DNA from 2 places in the Peribacillus sp. NPDC097224 genome. Region 1 is predicted to be linked to the other one. Evidence: riboswitches for the same ligand, from Rfam matches in the RefSeq annotation. Region 1 holds a riboswitch; the other holds the start of a gene.
What was found. Region 1 has a riboswitch for cyclic di-AMP ahead of ACIQXR_RS20270 (cation:dicarboxylate symporter family transporter). Riboswitches for the same ligand answer to the same signal wherever they lie in the genome.
Positions count from the first base shown of each region.

Region 2: another riboswitch for cyclic di-AMP. It lies ahead of ACIQXR_RS13595 (potassium-transporting ATPase subunit F); the one in region 1 lies ahead of ACIQXR_RS20270 (cation:dicarboxylate symporter family transporter).

Region 1 covers NZ_JBIWDK010000018.1:22,997-31,209, forward strand. The annotation lists gene ACIQXR_RS20250 (UDP-N-acetylmuramoyl-tripeptide--D-alanyl-D-alanine ligase) at 1-901, opposite strand, end outside; gene ACIQXR_RS20255 (D-alanine--D-alanine ligase) at 1,048-2,130, opposite strand; gene ACIQXR_RS20260 (hypothetical protein) at 2,287-3,069, opposite strand; gene ACIQXR_RS20265 (class I SAM-dependent methyltransferase) at 3,222-3,956, shown strand; gene ACIQXR_RS20270 (cation:dicarboxylate symporter family transporter) at 4,026-5,288, opposite strand; cyclic di-AMP (ydaO/yuaA leader) riboswitch at 5,462-5,610, opposite strand; gene ACIQXR_RS20275 (efflux RND transporter periplasmic adaptor subunit) at 5,786-7,045, opposite strand; gene ACIQXR_RS20280 (hypothetical protein) at 7,059-7,721, opposite strand; gene ACIQXR_RS20285 (diacylglycerol/lipid kinase family protein) at 7,838-8,213, opposite strand, start outside.
Region 2 covers NZ_JBIWDK010000006.1:204,650-212,862, reverse strand. The annotation lists gene ACIQXR_RS13605 (NupC/NupG family nucleoside CNT transporter) at 135-1,328, shown strand; gene ACIQXR_RS13600 (Na-translocating system protein MpsC family protein) at 1,619-1,993, opposite strand; cyclic di-AMP (ydaO/yuaA leader) riboswitch at 2,240-2,380, shown strand; gene ACIQXR_RS13595 (potassium-transporting ATPase subunit F) at 2,875-2,949, shown strand; gene kdpA (potassium-transporting ATPase subunit KdpA) at 2,975-4,648, shown strand; gene kdpB (potassium-transporting ATPase subunit KdpB) at 4,671-6,710, shown strand; gene kdpC (potassium-transporting ATPase subunit KdpC) at 6,735-7,292, shown strand; gene ACIQXR_RS13575 (histidine kinase) at 7,354-8,213, shown strand, end outside.

The DNA.
Region 1 (8,213 bases):
GTTCTTTTGCGGCAAGAATGGCAGCCAATGCATTGAGCACGTTATGCTGACCCAAAACCGGGATTTGATAGTCACCTTGATTCTCTCCACCAAGTGTAAACGAGGTACTGTCTGCCTCTTGGGTAATCGTCAATGGGAACAAGTCATTCCGCTCCGTACGTCCGAAGGATAGGACACGTAAATGGGGGAATTGCTTTTGAATCCGGCTTTCCAGCAAAGGTTCGTCACCATGGTAAATAAGCGTTCCGCCCTGTGGCAATCCCTCCACGATTTCTAGCTTCGCATTGGCGATTTCTTCTCGCGAGCCTAAATCCAACAAATGCGATTCGCCTATATTTGTAATAATGGCTACATCTGGTTTTGCTAGCTTGGATAAAAATTCGATTTCCCCACGACTACTCATGCCCATTTCTAAAACGGCTGCTTCTGTTTCCTCATCCATGGATAGGATAGTTAGTGGTAATCCAAGATGATTATTGAAGTTACCATTCGTCTTATGGACTTTATAGGTAGTGGCCAGCAGGGCAGCCGTCATATCTTTCGTAGTGGTTTTACCATTGCTCCCCGTTATTCCAATGACTTTAATATTCAATTGGTCCCGATAAGCGCGTGCCAATTGCTGTAATGCCTTTTCAGTATTTTCCACAAGGATGATTGGTAAATCAGTAGGTGGATTCGGAATATCCTGCTGCCAAAAAGAAGCGGATGCTCCCTGCGCAATGGCACTTCTGACATATTGATGGCCATCGACTTGCTCTCCCTTTAACGGAACGAACAAGCATCCTTTCGTAACCGCTCTTGAATCGATGGTTACACCATGAATTTCAATGGGTTCAAATACCTTACTATCGTTCAATCCATTTACCATCTCAGATATTTGTCTCAACGTTCTCTTTATCACTTTCGTTCCTCCTTCGTTCATCAAACTAAATCTTCCATTTTCTTTATAACCAAACTAAGCAGCAATCGGCATGGAGAACCGATTCCTGCTTGCTAGAGTAAGTCCTGCGTATAATTGAAATACAGGAACCCACTTTACATTACCGCTTACACTGTATATTTAATTTGTTGTTTTTCTTCATAGCGCTCTAAAGCAAGCTTCACAAGTTCTTCTATTAATTGTGGATATTCAAGACCCGTGTGCTTCCATAATAGCGGGAACATGCTGAATGGCGTAAAGCCAGGCATCGTATTCACTTCATTGATATAGACCTTTCCATCTTTCGTCAAAAAGAAATCGGCCCGGACGAGTCCGGAACAGTCCAATGACTTGAAGGCTGTGATTGCCATTTGAGATAAAGCTTTGTATTGACTTTCCTCTATTTCGGCAGGTATGGCCATCGCTGAATTTCCGTCGACGTATTTAGCTGAATAATCATAGAAGTCAAAGTCTGTCTTAGGAATGATTTCTCCTGCCACAGAACAAGATGGGGTATCATTCCCGATCACGCCAAACTCCACTTCACGGGCGATGACTCCTTCTTCAACGATGATTTTCCGATCGAATTGAAATGCTTCTGCGACCGCCTTCTTCAACTCATTAGCATTATTACATTTGCTGACTCCTACGCTTGAGCCTAAATTAGCCGGTTTTACAAAACAAGGGTACCCACATACTTCTTCCACCTTCTCAATGGACCGTTCTGTGTTACTCTCCCATTCCGAGCGGATGAACCATGTATAGTTAACTTGCGGTAATCCCGCCTGTGCAAAAATATTTTTCATGATGACCTTATCCATCCCTGCGGATGAAGCCAGTACCCCATTTCCCACATAAGGAAGATTCAACAGCTCAAGCATCCCCTGTACTGTTCCATCTTCGCCATTCGGTCCATGTAGAAGAGGGAAAATGACATCATAACCCGTGGACCCACTATTTTCATCAGTTAAATGGGCTTGCAATGACAAAGGAGAAGTCAATTTATCGGATGATAAAGCCAATTCCTCCACGGATTTTGCCGGACCAGTCAACTTTGGACCATTTACCCAAGAACCTTCTTTTGTTATGTAAATCGGATATATGTCAAACTTTGCTAAGTCGAGAGCTTTAATGACTGCTAAAGCTGTCTGCAAAGAAACATCATGTTCCGCAGATTTCCCACCATAAAGCAAACCAAGTTTAGTTTTCATGAGTTATTACCCTCCAATATTCTTTTAACCATGTTCCATTGTAACACTTTACACTAAAACGGGAAAAGTGAAAGTTCCCCCTTCTATAGCTATAATTAGAAGTTTATGCACCCAGTTGCAAGTCCTACGACCCAAACCCTTAATTAGCTAAAGAAGTTATTTATATAGCGTCGTGTTGATAACGCTCTCCCAAACCTTTTCTTTACGATGAAAAGTAATGAAGGCATCAGGTCCTTGTTCTTTTCTATCTAAGAAATCATCATGCATCTCATCCATGTTCAAATAATCTCCCACGATCCATGCTGGGATCTCGATTTTGGTCCTTGTAATCTTCACATGTCTAAAAGAAAAAACTATACCTTCCGCCAATATAGGAGCCAGGGAAGAAATAATATCCAAAGGAATTGCAGGCAATTCTTTTTTCTTCCTCATTCCTAACCATGTTCTTTCGACTTTCAATGGTTCAAGCTTCAACGGAAGTAAATTTCCCAGCATCTTATAGTACGTTGAAATCGAACGAAAGTAAATTTTATTAAACCATCCATCATCTTGGGCCAGATAGACAAATTGATTATTCAGTTTGTGAAAGAAAGGGGGTTCTAAGTGATTTTTGGTATGCCCCACATATAGGAGTTCCGCTAATTCCCTGCCGTCCAATTCTTCTAGACAATCCGCTTCCTTAAAATCGACCCAACAGAAATCTCCATATGCACGAACATCCTCTTTAAGTAGCTTATAAACGTTCTCAGATGAAACGCTCTCCAGCAAGACATTCAAATCGTACTCCCCACCATCATATTGATGTTTCAATAATAAGATGGAATTCAAGCTATGCGGTAAGGAATAGGAGAATTCTCGAAAATTAAGGCCATTAAAAAGGACAAATCTTTCGGAAGCCTGCATATGCATATATAAGATGTCATTACCTTCATTTTTCATGATTATATTCCCTCCGAGCCTTTCATCAATAGTTCTATTTTATCAAACTTTTTAATATTCACGAAGTGTATATAAAATAGTAGTAAAAATAAGAAACTAGACAGGCAGTAATTTCCATATTATAGTAAAAATAAAAGCTTGGAGGATGAATGATGGATAAAATAGAAAAAGACGATTTCATCAATCACTTGCAGGAAGACGCTGTCGCCGATTCATCAAAAAATTGGGGTCTTTGGGAACTCGAAAAATTTGCATTCGATAAATACTTTCATCAAGCCGACTCCATCCTTGATATTGGATGCAGTACAGGGAGGACGACCTTTGCTCTATACAAGAATGGGTTTCATCATATAACCGGACTGGACCCTTCACCCTCCAAGATTCAAGAAGCCCGGAAGTTTTCACAAGATGAAAATATGGAGATTCCATTCTTTCTTGGGAATGCCACGGAAATCCCTTTCAACGACTCGTCATTCGACCATGCACTCTTTTCCTTTCATGGTTTAATGAAAATCCCTCAACGAAAAAACCGCATTCTCGCTTTGAAAGAAATCAAACGCATACTTAGACCAGGAGGCCGTTTCCTATTCACCACACCGATTCGCGACAGTAATGAAAGGTATCTTAATTTTTGGGAACAGGAAGAAATGATTTGGTGTGATAGTAAACAGGATGAACGGCTATATGAGTTCGGTGATATCTTCACAAAGGGAAAGTCTCACCAAGAAGAGGCCTATCTCCATATCCCGAGTCAGCAGGAAGTCCTTGATTGCCTAGAAGAAGCCCAACTGACTGTTTTGGAAACCTTTCACCAAGATTCATTTAATGAAAGCGTTATGGCTATGAACTTTTCCCCTGACTCCCATTTCTGGATCGTCCATCAATAAGTTGTTTTCGACTTTCATCTGAATACAAAAAAACTCCAGAGTGCAATCACCCTGGAGTTTTGACTTATATTAAGAAGCCTGTTCGAGTTTTCCTTTTTCGGCAGGAGGGTTGAATTGACCTTCCCACTTGGAAATAACGATGGCTGCTAAAGAGTTACCAATAACGTTTACTACAGTACGACCCATATCAAGGATACGGTCAATACCTGCTATGAAGGCAAGTCCTTCAATTGGGATGCCCACCGTACCTAATGTTGCTAAAAGTACAACGAAGGATACGCCCGGTACACCGGCAATTCCTTTAGAGGTAATCATCAACACTAACATTAGCGTTATTTGCTCATAAGCACTTAGATGTATGCCGTACATTTGAGCAATGAAGATGGCTGCTAAAGCTTGGTATAATGTGGAACCATCTAGGTTGAATGAGTAACCAGTCGGAATAACAAAAGACGTAATATGTTTTGGACAACCGGCTTTCTCCATCTTCTCCATGATTCTTGGAAGAACCGCTTCTGAACTTGCTGTGGAAAATGCTAAGATCAATTCTTCTTTCAAAATGGCAATTAACTTAAAGATACTGAAGCCTACAAATTTTGCAATGAGCCCCAGGATGACAACTACGAAGAAAATCATCGTTCCGTATACGGAAAGGGCTAACTTTCCTAATGGGATTAGTGATGATAAACCGAATTTAGAGATTGTCACACCGATTAGTGCAAATACCCCAATCGGAGCAAATTTCATAACCATATTGGTTAGATTGAACATACCTTCCGCCGCACCTTGGAAGAAACGGAATACTGGTACTCCTTTTTCACCGATAGCTGCAATGCTTAGTCCAAACAAGACTGAGAAGAAAATGATTGCAAGCATATCGCCTTCTACCATTGCTTTAATCGGATTAGATGGGACAATATGAACGATTGTATCTATAAAGGATTCGTGTTGCTTAGTTTCTGCTGTGTCAACATAAGTGGAAATATCCGTTTGTTCAAGCTCACCCATATTTACGCCCGCGCCAGGCTGAATAATATTGGCAGATAATAAACCTACGCCTATTGCAACTAGTGTTACTACTATAAAGTAGGATAGTGACTTGGCACCTAATTTCCCTACTGATTTAATATCGCCCACGCCTGCAACTGCAACAATAAGGCTAGAAACGATAATTGGAACGACGATCATTTTAATCATACGTAGGAAGATATCACCTAATGGTTGTAGATAGCTTTGTGCCGTCTCACTTCCATAAAATATAGCACCTACGATAATTCCTAGAATTAAGCCAATGAATATTTGGCTTGCTAAACTCAGTTTGAATTTCTTCATTTAATTTCCTCACCTTCCATATAGTCTTTGATGTAAAAACATTTGTCTCGGTAAGGGAAACAAGATACTAATAAAAAGAGAAAAATTTTTCTGTATATTGAAAAACTTCTATCCTTACGCTTAAAAAAAAGACACCCTACGTGTCATTTTCCCTATTGGCGTGTTATTCACACATGTTCCCTCGAAGACGCTTACGGGGTTAGCTGTCGGGTTAGGAATCGGAAACACAATGGCCCTTTCATCTCTGAATTCACCCCTAGCGAATATAATCCGCAAAATTGGTTCCCCCGTTCTTTTTTATAAGATTAAGCGAGCTAACTTATATTAAAATATTATACTAAAAATATTAATCTGTAAATATATTTTCTTTCCCCACACTCCGAAAGTACAGAGGGGATTAAGAATATTGAGTGCTACGTGGGTTTACACTTATTGTTTAAATAGGTAATTAGTTTTAACAGTAAAAAAATTATGGCCATTTTTGATTTAACTGAAAATTATTTTTCCAAAAATCCTAGTAAAATGTATCTAACTTTTTCCCTTTTGGATAGTTTCTTAAAAGTTGCAGAGTGAACCTTGTCCAATTTGAGCGGGGTAATGAAGTAAGAGTGGTTCTTCACTACCTTTTTCGGTTCTAAAAGGATGACATCTCCCACTGCTGGACCTTTAAGCATCTCTTGCTTCCCTTTTGCTTGAGCCCCTTTTGTAAAGTATTGTCGGTTCAAATGCCCTTTATTGGTCATTTTATAGACATGCGGCTGCTTCCGTTCATGTATCGCTTCTGTTGGAACAGTCGGGACTCCCGTCTTCACATTCGTTATAACGGTAAGGTCGACCTTTGAACCGTCTAATAGCGCTTCCTTATTCTCTGCTTCCGTTACAATTTCCGCTTCGAATGTATAGCGATTTTCATCCTTTAGGGTTGGCTCCTCTTTGGGATAAGGATGTATACGGCTGATGGTTCCGCCCAACCTCTTTTTCAAATCAGGAGAACTAGCTTTTATCTCCATCCCTACCTCTGCCTTCTTTAACTCTTCTTCAGAGAAGGAACCTTCGATGGCCATTTCTGTCGAAGCAATTGAAATAATCGGATTCGTTAAATTTTTATTGATCTTCTTCACGACACCATCCGCTTCACTTGTCGTCTCCACGGCATTGGTTTGCATCTCAATTGAGCTTAATTGTGCTTCTAGCATGACCACTTTTTCCTTCAAGCTACTTTTTTCAAGTTCCTGCTTGTACATCTCCTGCTCAATATTACTTTTAATTAAGTCTGAGGAAGAAGTGGTGATGTCTATATTTAGGTTCTTTTCTACTGTCTCATCGATAACCGTTTTGTTTGAATCCAGGGCCAGACCACTTTGATAAGCTTTCAACTTATTTATGTACTCATCAATTCCGACGATTTCTCCTTCGGTTGCGGCCTTTTCCGCTTCCAAATTATCTTTTAGTGCATCCAGTTCGGTTGTAGTGTATTCAAACAGGGATGTTCCGGCCGTTACCTCGTCCCCTTCGTGAACCAGGAATTTCCGAAAATCATTGTTTTTAGCATCAAAATAAACATCATATTCTTCTGCCGGTTTAAAGATTCCCTTTGTTTGAAATGTTTCAGTTATGGTATCTTTCTTAACTTGTGTCCATCTTTCGGTAAAAACGGTCCGTTCCACTTTACTGTCTTTTTTTTCAATCAAGTAAATATTACCCGATATCAAGGCCAAAGATGCTACTGATAGGGCTGCTAATTTCCACTTTTTCATTTTTCTCACCGCCTTATACGAATACGCCAACTTGTAGATATGCTAAAAATGCTTTAGCAAACCACGAGGCAATATAAAATAGAATAATCATTGATAAGACAAAGGCCTTGCTTCGTTCCGTATATACCTTCAAATAATAATATTGTAAAGAAATGATTAAAATTTGAAAAATGGTGATTTCACTAAAAAAATGAATAAAGTAATCGCTTCGAATGAAGTACTGGCTGATGACTCCAAGTGAAAAGGGGTTGGCATCATGCCCAATATCCATCAAAACAAAAAGGGGAATTAACAAAACCTTCTCCAGTAAGTGCAGACTAAGCGTAATCATTTGAACAATCACGGTTTTTATGTATGGGATATCCAATACTACCCAAAAGAATAAAGAAGCTAAAAAGATATAAATAGAAGGATAAAACAATCCTGCAATCATATTTCCAATTACAATCAGTAATTTTCCCGTTTCAAATTCACTTACATCCATCTTCGTAATATTTTTAGAAAATGATTCTGAACCAATTCCAAAATATCCACTTACTGAAAAAACTAAGACACTAAGAAAATATAATCCTATTAATTTCCAGAAAAGTCGTGTGACCGCTTCCGCATTTTGCAATTGGTAACGGCTTCTTTGCGGTTCAAAAATACCCTTTAACAATCGGACCTGGTATATCATGTATGTTCCTCCTGCAAAAAATGAAATATCATTTTATATTTTATCTTATTTTGTAAACAAATGCAGAAATAAGGAGGAATAAATATAAATATATACTCTTAATGCGTCTGATTCTGTTATACTCCTGAGCTAGGAGACAAAAAAGCAAGATGATGTTTCAGAACTTCTATCTGTGTAGGCGTCTGATTATAAATCTCTCCATCCATATCGACTTCGAGAGGTAATTCGGTTTCCACCTTCAATTTTCTTGCCTGGACATACATGACACCTGACTCTGAGCTGACACTTTCAGTCAACGAACTCTTCATGGCTAAGATCTCCCTAAATACACTTAGGCTCGATTCTTTCACTATGACGATATCAAACAGCCCATCGTCTGGCTGGACCATTGAAAAAGGCATTGAATTCGTTCCGATAAAATTACCATTCAAGACTAAAATCATGACAGCTTTTCCTTCGACACACGTTTCATCATATTCGACTCTAAAAGGA
Region 2 (8,213 bases), on a different contig from region 1:
GGTCCCACTATTACTTTGTTTTTTTGAAGAGGCTCTTATTTTTCATGCTTTCTGTCCAGTGGCCGAAAGCATGAAAAATAAGGGCTTTTTTATGTATGCATTCAACAGTAAAAGATAAAGGAAGAGGGTGCCGTATGTATTTCTTATTGAATATTCTAGGGGTATTGGTTGTCATGGGTATCGTATACTTGTGCTCACCTAATAGAAAAAACGTGAAGTGGAAAATCATTCTTACGTTGCTTGGCATTGAATTGATTATTACATGGTTCATGTTGTCGACCACCATCGGAACATGGGTCATTAAACAGATTGCTACTTTCTTCACCTGGTTGATTGCATGTGCTAATGAAGGAATCTCTTTCGTTTTTCCTTCTGTTATGGCAAACGAACAAGTGGATTTCTTTTTCAGTGCGTTGATGCCGATCATTTTCATTATTACGTTTTTTGATATTCTATCGTATTTCGGCATACTGACCTGGATAATAGATAAAGTCGGTTGGCTCATTTCGAAAGTGTCCGGTTTACCGAAACTGGAGAGCTTCTTTTCTATTCAGATGATGTTTCTTGGAAATACGGAGGCTCTCGCTGTTATCAGGATGCAATTAAGTTCTTTAAAGGATCAGCGTTTGCTGACCTTTGGAATTATGAGTATGAGCAGTATAAGCGGTTCGATTATAGGTGCGTATTTATCCATGGTTCCGGCTGAATTTGTATTCGTCGCTATTCCATTGAATTGTTTAAATGCCTTGCTTATAGCCAATATGTTAAATCCTGTTACTGTCAGTAAAGAGGAAGATGTCGTATATATTCCTACAAAAGAGGAACGTAAAGACTTCTTTTCAACCATTTCAAACAGTATGCTAGTTGGAGTCAAGATGGTGATCGTCATTATGGCCATGGTAATCGGCTATGTCGCATTAACGGCTAGTCTTAACGGTATTTTAGGGCTTGCGGTAGATGGATTAACAATCCAAAAAATCTTCTCTGTCATCTTTAGTCCATTCGCTTTCTTGTTTGGATTAAATTGGGAAGATACGATGTATGTTGCTCAATTAATGGGAATCAAACTGGCAACGAATGAATTTGTAGCCTTGCTCGATTTGAAAACACAGATTAGCGGTTTGGCCCCGCATACAGTAGCTGTGGCCGTTACGTACCTGACCTCATTTGCAAACTTTAGTACAGTCGGCATGATTTACGGAACGTTCAATTCGATTCTAGACGAGGAGAAATCGAATATCATTGGAAGAAATGTTTGGAAGCTATTGCTTAGTGGAATGGCAGTCTCCATGCTTAGTGCCATGATTGTTGGATTGTTTGTTTGGTAACGCTGTGTATTATAGTTTTACTAGAAAACCTTAAATATTGTGGCTTTAATACGTGAATGAAAAACAAATTAGCCAAGTGATTTTTAGGTATAAATGATGTTAATCCCTTAATCGGTAAGATTAAGGGATTGCTTTTTTTACATGAGTATAAAAAGAAACCAATAGTCACGTTTCCGATAAGGTGAAGGCGTGAAATACATTAGAGATGTCATAATAAAAGCATGAAGAGCAGAAATTTTGTCCATGTTTCTGCTCTTCCAATTGAGTCAATGTCAACTAAATCACCCCACTCATTTTAGATTTTCTAGGTATTTCTCCAAATCCTTATCAACTATGAAAACTTCGATTCGTTCACCCGTTTTGGTACTAATGTCACTGTGTGAAGAAAGGACTTTACAACCTGTTAGATCCTCGACAATTTTTTCATAATCCTGACTGTACATTTCACGTAGAAGAGAGCGCATTTTTTTTACAAGCTTCTTTCCAGAATCCTGACTGACGAGGTGTTTTTCTTCGACAGTCAAGACTCCTTTAAAACGAGTGATCAGCATGTCATTAATGATGTAGGTTTTAACTTCTTGTGGCCCTCTGCCAATTAAATCACGCTGGAATTTAATGAATGCTGCACTAATTTCGGCTTCAATTTTCTTTTTTTGGTTTAACATAATGCCTCCGATTTTTTTCATCGATCGTATATGGGATTCATCATAATGCCGGATTCAAGTTTTTGTCAATGCAAGTTTGTATATATATTAAAATATTAGAAATATATAGGATTAATGAGTAAATAATACTTTTATATAGAAAAACAGAAGTATATGGTCGAATATGAATCTATTTGCGAATATATGGAATTTTAATGGGGTTTACAAAGGTTTGCTGATGAGCGTAGAATATGCTCATCAATAACAATTTGATATCGGCCAAATCTCAAGTAATTGAGAACGGAGGACCCATTATTTATGGGGTTAATTCTGCTTTTGCAGAAGGGATGTGAACTCTTTCGCCATCCTACCCGTCAGCTAACTTCGTCGGCTAAAGCGAAGGAGGTCATAAGACCACCTTGATCCAGGAGGCTTTTTTGTTGTGTTTGTAGCAAAATAGCAACCTGTCATTTCAGTAGGTCTTTTTTATTATGCCTATAATTACATGAAAAGGTTTCTTGGAAGACAGATCGCAAAGAGCGCTGAAAAGCTTGCTGGGCGATAAGTAGACCAATGAGTACTTTTTCTCCACTAATACTGTTTGCTTTTGCAAATATTCTTGTTTGGATTGTGAATCATTTTTTTCACTATTGAAACTAGGATAGCCATGCAATGCGGACTATTGGAGAAGGAGTAAGCATTGGTCTATTTTTTGTGTTCTTTTGGCACCAATTTCTCCACTAATCGTGAAGGAGGTAAATTGTAAAGATTTTTAAAAAAGTGAAAGGAAGGTTCGGATGGATGCTATAACTATCTTTCTAATGGGTACACCCTTTTTACTTTTCTATGGATTCATTCATTTTTGTAACAAAGTTATAACGAAAAAAGGAGAGGAGTAGAACATGTTATTCATTCTTATTGTCCCAGCGGTTACCGTGTATTTAATTCACGCTTTATTATACCCAGAGAAATATTAATAGAACGATAACGGAGGAAATGTAAATGGATTTTTTACAAATCATTGTGGTGTTGTTTTTGGTAGTGATCCTAGCCATACCATTGGCCCAATATTTAGCGGCAGTATATTCCTTTGAAACCACAAGGCAAGATCGTATGTTCGGGTGGTTAGAACGAGGCATTTTTAAAATATCTGGTATTAAGACATTTGATATGAATTGGAAGCAATATGCACAGGCATTACTCCTAAGTAACTTAGTCATGTTTGTCATCTCATACATGATTGTACGGCTTCAGGGAGTTTTACCGGGTAATCCAAGTGGGATAGCCAACATGGATCCGTCATTGGCATTCAATACGGCAGCAAGTTTTCTTACTAATACCAATTTACAGCACTATAGCGGAGAATCCGGACTTTCGTATTTATCACAAATGATTGTCATCATCTTCTTGATGTTCACGACACCAGCAACCGGTCTTTCCTTATGCATCGCTTTTTTCAGGGGTTTGACCGGTCAGAGGAGTTTAGGGAACTTTTATGTAGATTTAATTCGTTCGATCACTCGGGTGCTACTGCCTCTCTCCATTTTTGTCAGTTTGGTTCTGGTATCCCAGGGGGTACCACAGACCCTTGGTTCTACGGTAATGGCTACTACGTTAGAGGGAGCCACCCAACATATTGCAAGAGGACCTGTGGCTGCATTGGAGTCAATAAAGCACCTTGGCACAAACGGCGGTGGATTCTTCGGTGTCAACTCGGCGCATCCATTTGAGAACCCTAATGGATTTACGAATGTATTAGAGATTTTATCGATGTTTCTCATTCCTGCTGCCCTTCCATTAACATTCGGATATATGGCGAAAAATAACAAACAAGGATGGATCTTATTTTCAGCAATGGGACTCATGATGCTTGTTTTCCTAAGTGTGAATTACGCTAGTGAACAAAATGGCAATCCCCGATTGGAGGCAATAGGCCTTTCACAAGAGAGTGGAAACTTAGAGGGGAAAGAAGTCCGATTTGGGATGGCTCAGAGTGCCCTATTTACAACGGTGACTACAGCTGCCACTACAGGTTCAGTTAATAATATGCATGATACGCTGACACCGCTCGGTAGTATAGCGCCACTGGCCATGATGATGCTGAACTGTGTATTTGGCGGTGATGGGGTAGGCACGATGAACATTCTTATGTATTCCATATTGGCTGTATTCATTGCTGGACTGATGGTCGGGCGTACACCAGAGTTTTTAGGTAAGAAAATTGAAGGGCCGGAAATGAAATTAATAGCCATGACGATCCTTCTACATCCGTTAATCATTTTGGTACCATCTGCTATTGCACTAACGGCACAGATGGGGACATCGGCCATTTCAAATCCAGGTTTCCATGGGCTCTCTCAAATTGTATATGAGTTTACTTCAGCTGCAGCCAATAACGGTTCTGGTTTCGAGGGCTTAGGGGATAATACACCTTTTTGGAACATTTCCACAGGTTTGGTCATGTTGTTTGGCCGTTATTTTTCCATGATAGCCATGATTGCTGTTGCTGGATCATTACTTGCTAAAAAACGTGTCCCAGAGACGATGGGTACATTTAAAACAGATAATCCTACATTCCTTGTCATTCTTTTATGTACGGTTTTAATTATTGGAGCTTTGACTTTCTTTCCAGTGATTACCCTAGGACCTGTCGCAGAATGGTTAACGATTAGATAAACGATGAAAAGGAGTAGTACAGATGAATACGATGCGTAATGGAAAAGTAAATAATGAAATGCTTTTTGAAGCAATAAAAGATGCTTTCAAAAAAATGAATCCCAGAGCCATGGCACGAAATCCAGTCATGTTTGTAGTGGAAATAGGATTTGTCTTGACCCTTTTTCTAACTATATTTCCCGATTTATTTGGTGGAATATCAGATAGGGGATATACCAGTGCAGTGACTTTCATTTTGCTCCTAACCATCCTGTTTGCCAACTTTGCTGAAGCATTAGCGGAAGGTCGTGGTAAAGCACAAGCGGATAGTCTGAAAAAGACAAAGCTTGATTCAAAAGCAAAGTTAATCCAAAAAGATGGATCTGTAAAGATAGTCGATGCCACGGAACTGCAAAAAGGTGACATGGTTTTAGTGGAGGCCAATGATTTAATTCCTAGTGATGGAGAGGTCATTGAAGGGGCGGCTGCTGTTGACGAATCGGCCATAACTGGTGAATCCGCGAATGTCATAAAAGAACCGGGTGGAGACTTCAGTTCTGTTACTGGAGGAACAAAAGTAATGAGTGACTATATAAAAATAAAAGTTAGTAGTGATCCGGGGGAGTCATTCCTGGATCGAATGATTGATTTGGTAGAAGGAGCTAAACGGCAAAAAACACCGAATGAAATTGCACTTAGTACACTCCTTGTGAGTTTGACGCTTATCTTTTTGCTTGTTTGCGTGACACTCGTACCTATTGCTTACTATATTAAAGTGACATTGCCAATCGCAACTTTGGTGGCATTATTGGTATGTTTGATCCCAACAACCATAGGTGGTCTTCTTTCAGCGATAGGCATAGCTGGAATGGACAGAGTGACACAATTCAATGTGATTGCCAAATCGGGCAAATCGGTAGAAGCTGCAGGAGACATCAATACTATCATTCTCGATAAAACAGGCACGATCACACATGGTAACCGGATGGCTCATGCCTTGCTGCCAGTACAGGGTGTGAATCAGAAGGAACTTACTACATTCGCAGCCTATTCATCCTTACATGATGAGACACCGGAAGGCCGCTCTGTTGTCGAATTTGCCAAAAGATCAGGATTACTTGAAAAAGAATTGGAAAAAAGTGACTCGGAAGGCATTGACTTTACGGCAGAAACGAGGATGAGCGGGACAGATTTTTCCGATGGAAGAATCGTCAGAAAAGGTGCCGTCGATTCAATAAAGAACTATATAAAGCAAGAAGGCGGAAACATTCCCAGCGATTTGCAAGACATTAGTGATGAAGTAGCAAGCCAAGGGGGAACGCCCTTAGTAGTCGCAGAAGGAAATCGGATCCTAGGTGTCATTTATTTGAAAGATACCGTTAAAGCAGGTATGAAAGAGCGATTTGATGAATTGAGGAAAATGGGCATCAAAACCGTCATGTGTACCGGAGATAATCCTTTAACGGCCGCGACGATCGCGAAAGAAGCCGGGGTAGACGATTACATTGCCGAGGCAAAGCCGGAAGATAAAATTGCCGTAATTAAGCGTGAACAAGCGGAAGGCAAACTTGTCGCGATGACCGGGGATGGCACGAACGATGCCCCTGCATTGGCACAGGCAGATGTGGGGCTAGCAATGAATACAGGAACAAATGCGGCCAAAGAAGCAGCAAACATGGTGGATCTGGATTCAGATCCTACAAAAATCATTGAAGTAGTGGCGATTGGAAAACAGTTACTCATGACACGTGGAGCATTAACAACGTTCAGCATTGCCAATGATGTGGCTAAATACTTTGCGATCATACCAGCTATGTTCATGCTGGCTATCCCGCAAATGAATGCCTTAAATATAATGGGATTAGCCACACCGCAAAGTGCGATATTATCAGCATTGATATTCAATGCCATTATTATCCCGCTCCTGATCCCGTTAGCCATGAAGGGTGTAAAATATGTTCCAATGAGCGCTTCAAGATTATTGACTAAGAATTTGTTTCTTTATGGATTAGGTGGCGTGGTCGTTCCTTTCATTGGCATTAAATGTATAGACCTAATACTTGAACTGTTTAAAGTAGCTTAAAATCAAATATAAGGGTGAGAATAGATGTTGAAAAATATACGTGTAGTTTTTGTGCTATTCATGATATGTGGTATGGCTTATCCGTTACTCATAACAGGGCTTTCACAAGTGATGATGCCTGCACAAGCTGAAGGCAGCTTAATTAAAAATGAAAAAGGGAAAATCATCGGGTCAGAATTAATTGGTCAATCTTTTGAAGAGGCTGGCTATTTTCATGGCCGGGTTTCTTCTATAGAATACGACGCTGCAGGCTCAGGGTCGCCAAACTATTCACCATCTAATGAAGAAATGATCAAGCGAACCAAAAGTGAAATGTCTGAATTTCTAAAAGCGAATCCTTCTATTAAAAAAGAGGAAATACCTTCTGACTTGATGACAAACTCTGGGTCAGGTCTTGATCCAAATATTTCTCCAAGAGGAGCACTTGTTCAGGTTCCACGTATCGCAAAAGAGAGGGATATATCTGAACAAAGTTTATATAATCTAGTCGAAGAAAATACGGAAAATCGTTCATTTGGACTTTTCGGCGGACCTCATATTAATGTGTTGAAATTAAATATTGCTTTGGATGATCTAAAATGATCGAGTTTAGGAGATTTCTATTTTCTCCTATTAATCTAGAAAGGAATCTGGGGGTAGTTATATGAATGAACACTTTCGAAGGAAAACACCAGATGAAATTCTACAATCTATTTCCGACATCAAAAAAGGCAGACTGAAGATTATACTCGGATCTGTTAGTGGGTCCGGAAAAACCTATCATTTGCTTATGGAAGGAAATGAGTTGAAAGGGCGTGGTATTGACGTAGTTATCGGGATTATTAGTGATGGGTGCAACCAAATGACAATGGAGCAAGTAGGTTGCCTAGAGGCAGTGCCCACAATTGAATGGAAGAGTAATGGACTTATTAGGAAAGATTTACATGTAGATGAAATTCAAAAAAGAAATCCTGAAGTGGTTTTAGTTGACCAGTTAGCTCACAAAAACCGGCCGTCTGCTAAAAATCCGACTAGATTAGAAGATGTTATGGAATTAATAAAAGGTGATATCAGCGTTATCACAACAATAAATATTTATGAATTGAAAGGAGTAAAGAAAGTTGCTGAACACCTACTGAATCTCCCGCTTCATGTAAGTGAGATCCTACCCGAGAATACGTTGACGCTGGCTGACGAAGTACGCCTCTTGGATGTGACACCCGAAGCAATACTTAAACGTCTGCAAGAAGGAAAAATCATGGAAAACAACAAGAAAACAGAAGCCGATATGAAACTATATAATCGAGATAACTTAGCGGTTCTTAGGGAGCTGTCACTCCGTTTTTTGGCTGGAGAAGTAGAAGAAGATCTTACTGAACATAGAGAACAGGAAGGGTTAATGGGACCATCAGGTGCTTCTGAACGAATCTTGGTATGTGTACAATACCATTGGAATGGCTCCATTTTAATTCGAAGAGGCGATCAAATAGCCAAACGATTAGGCGGAGATTTAGTGGTGGTTAG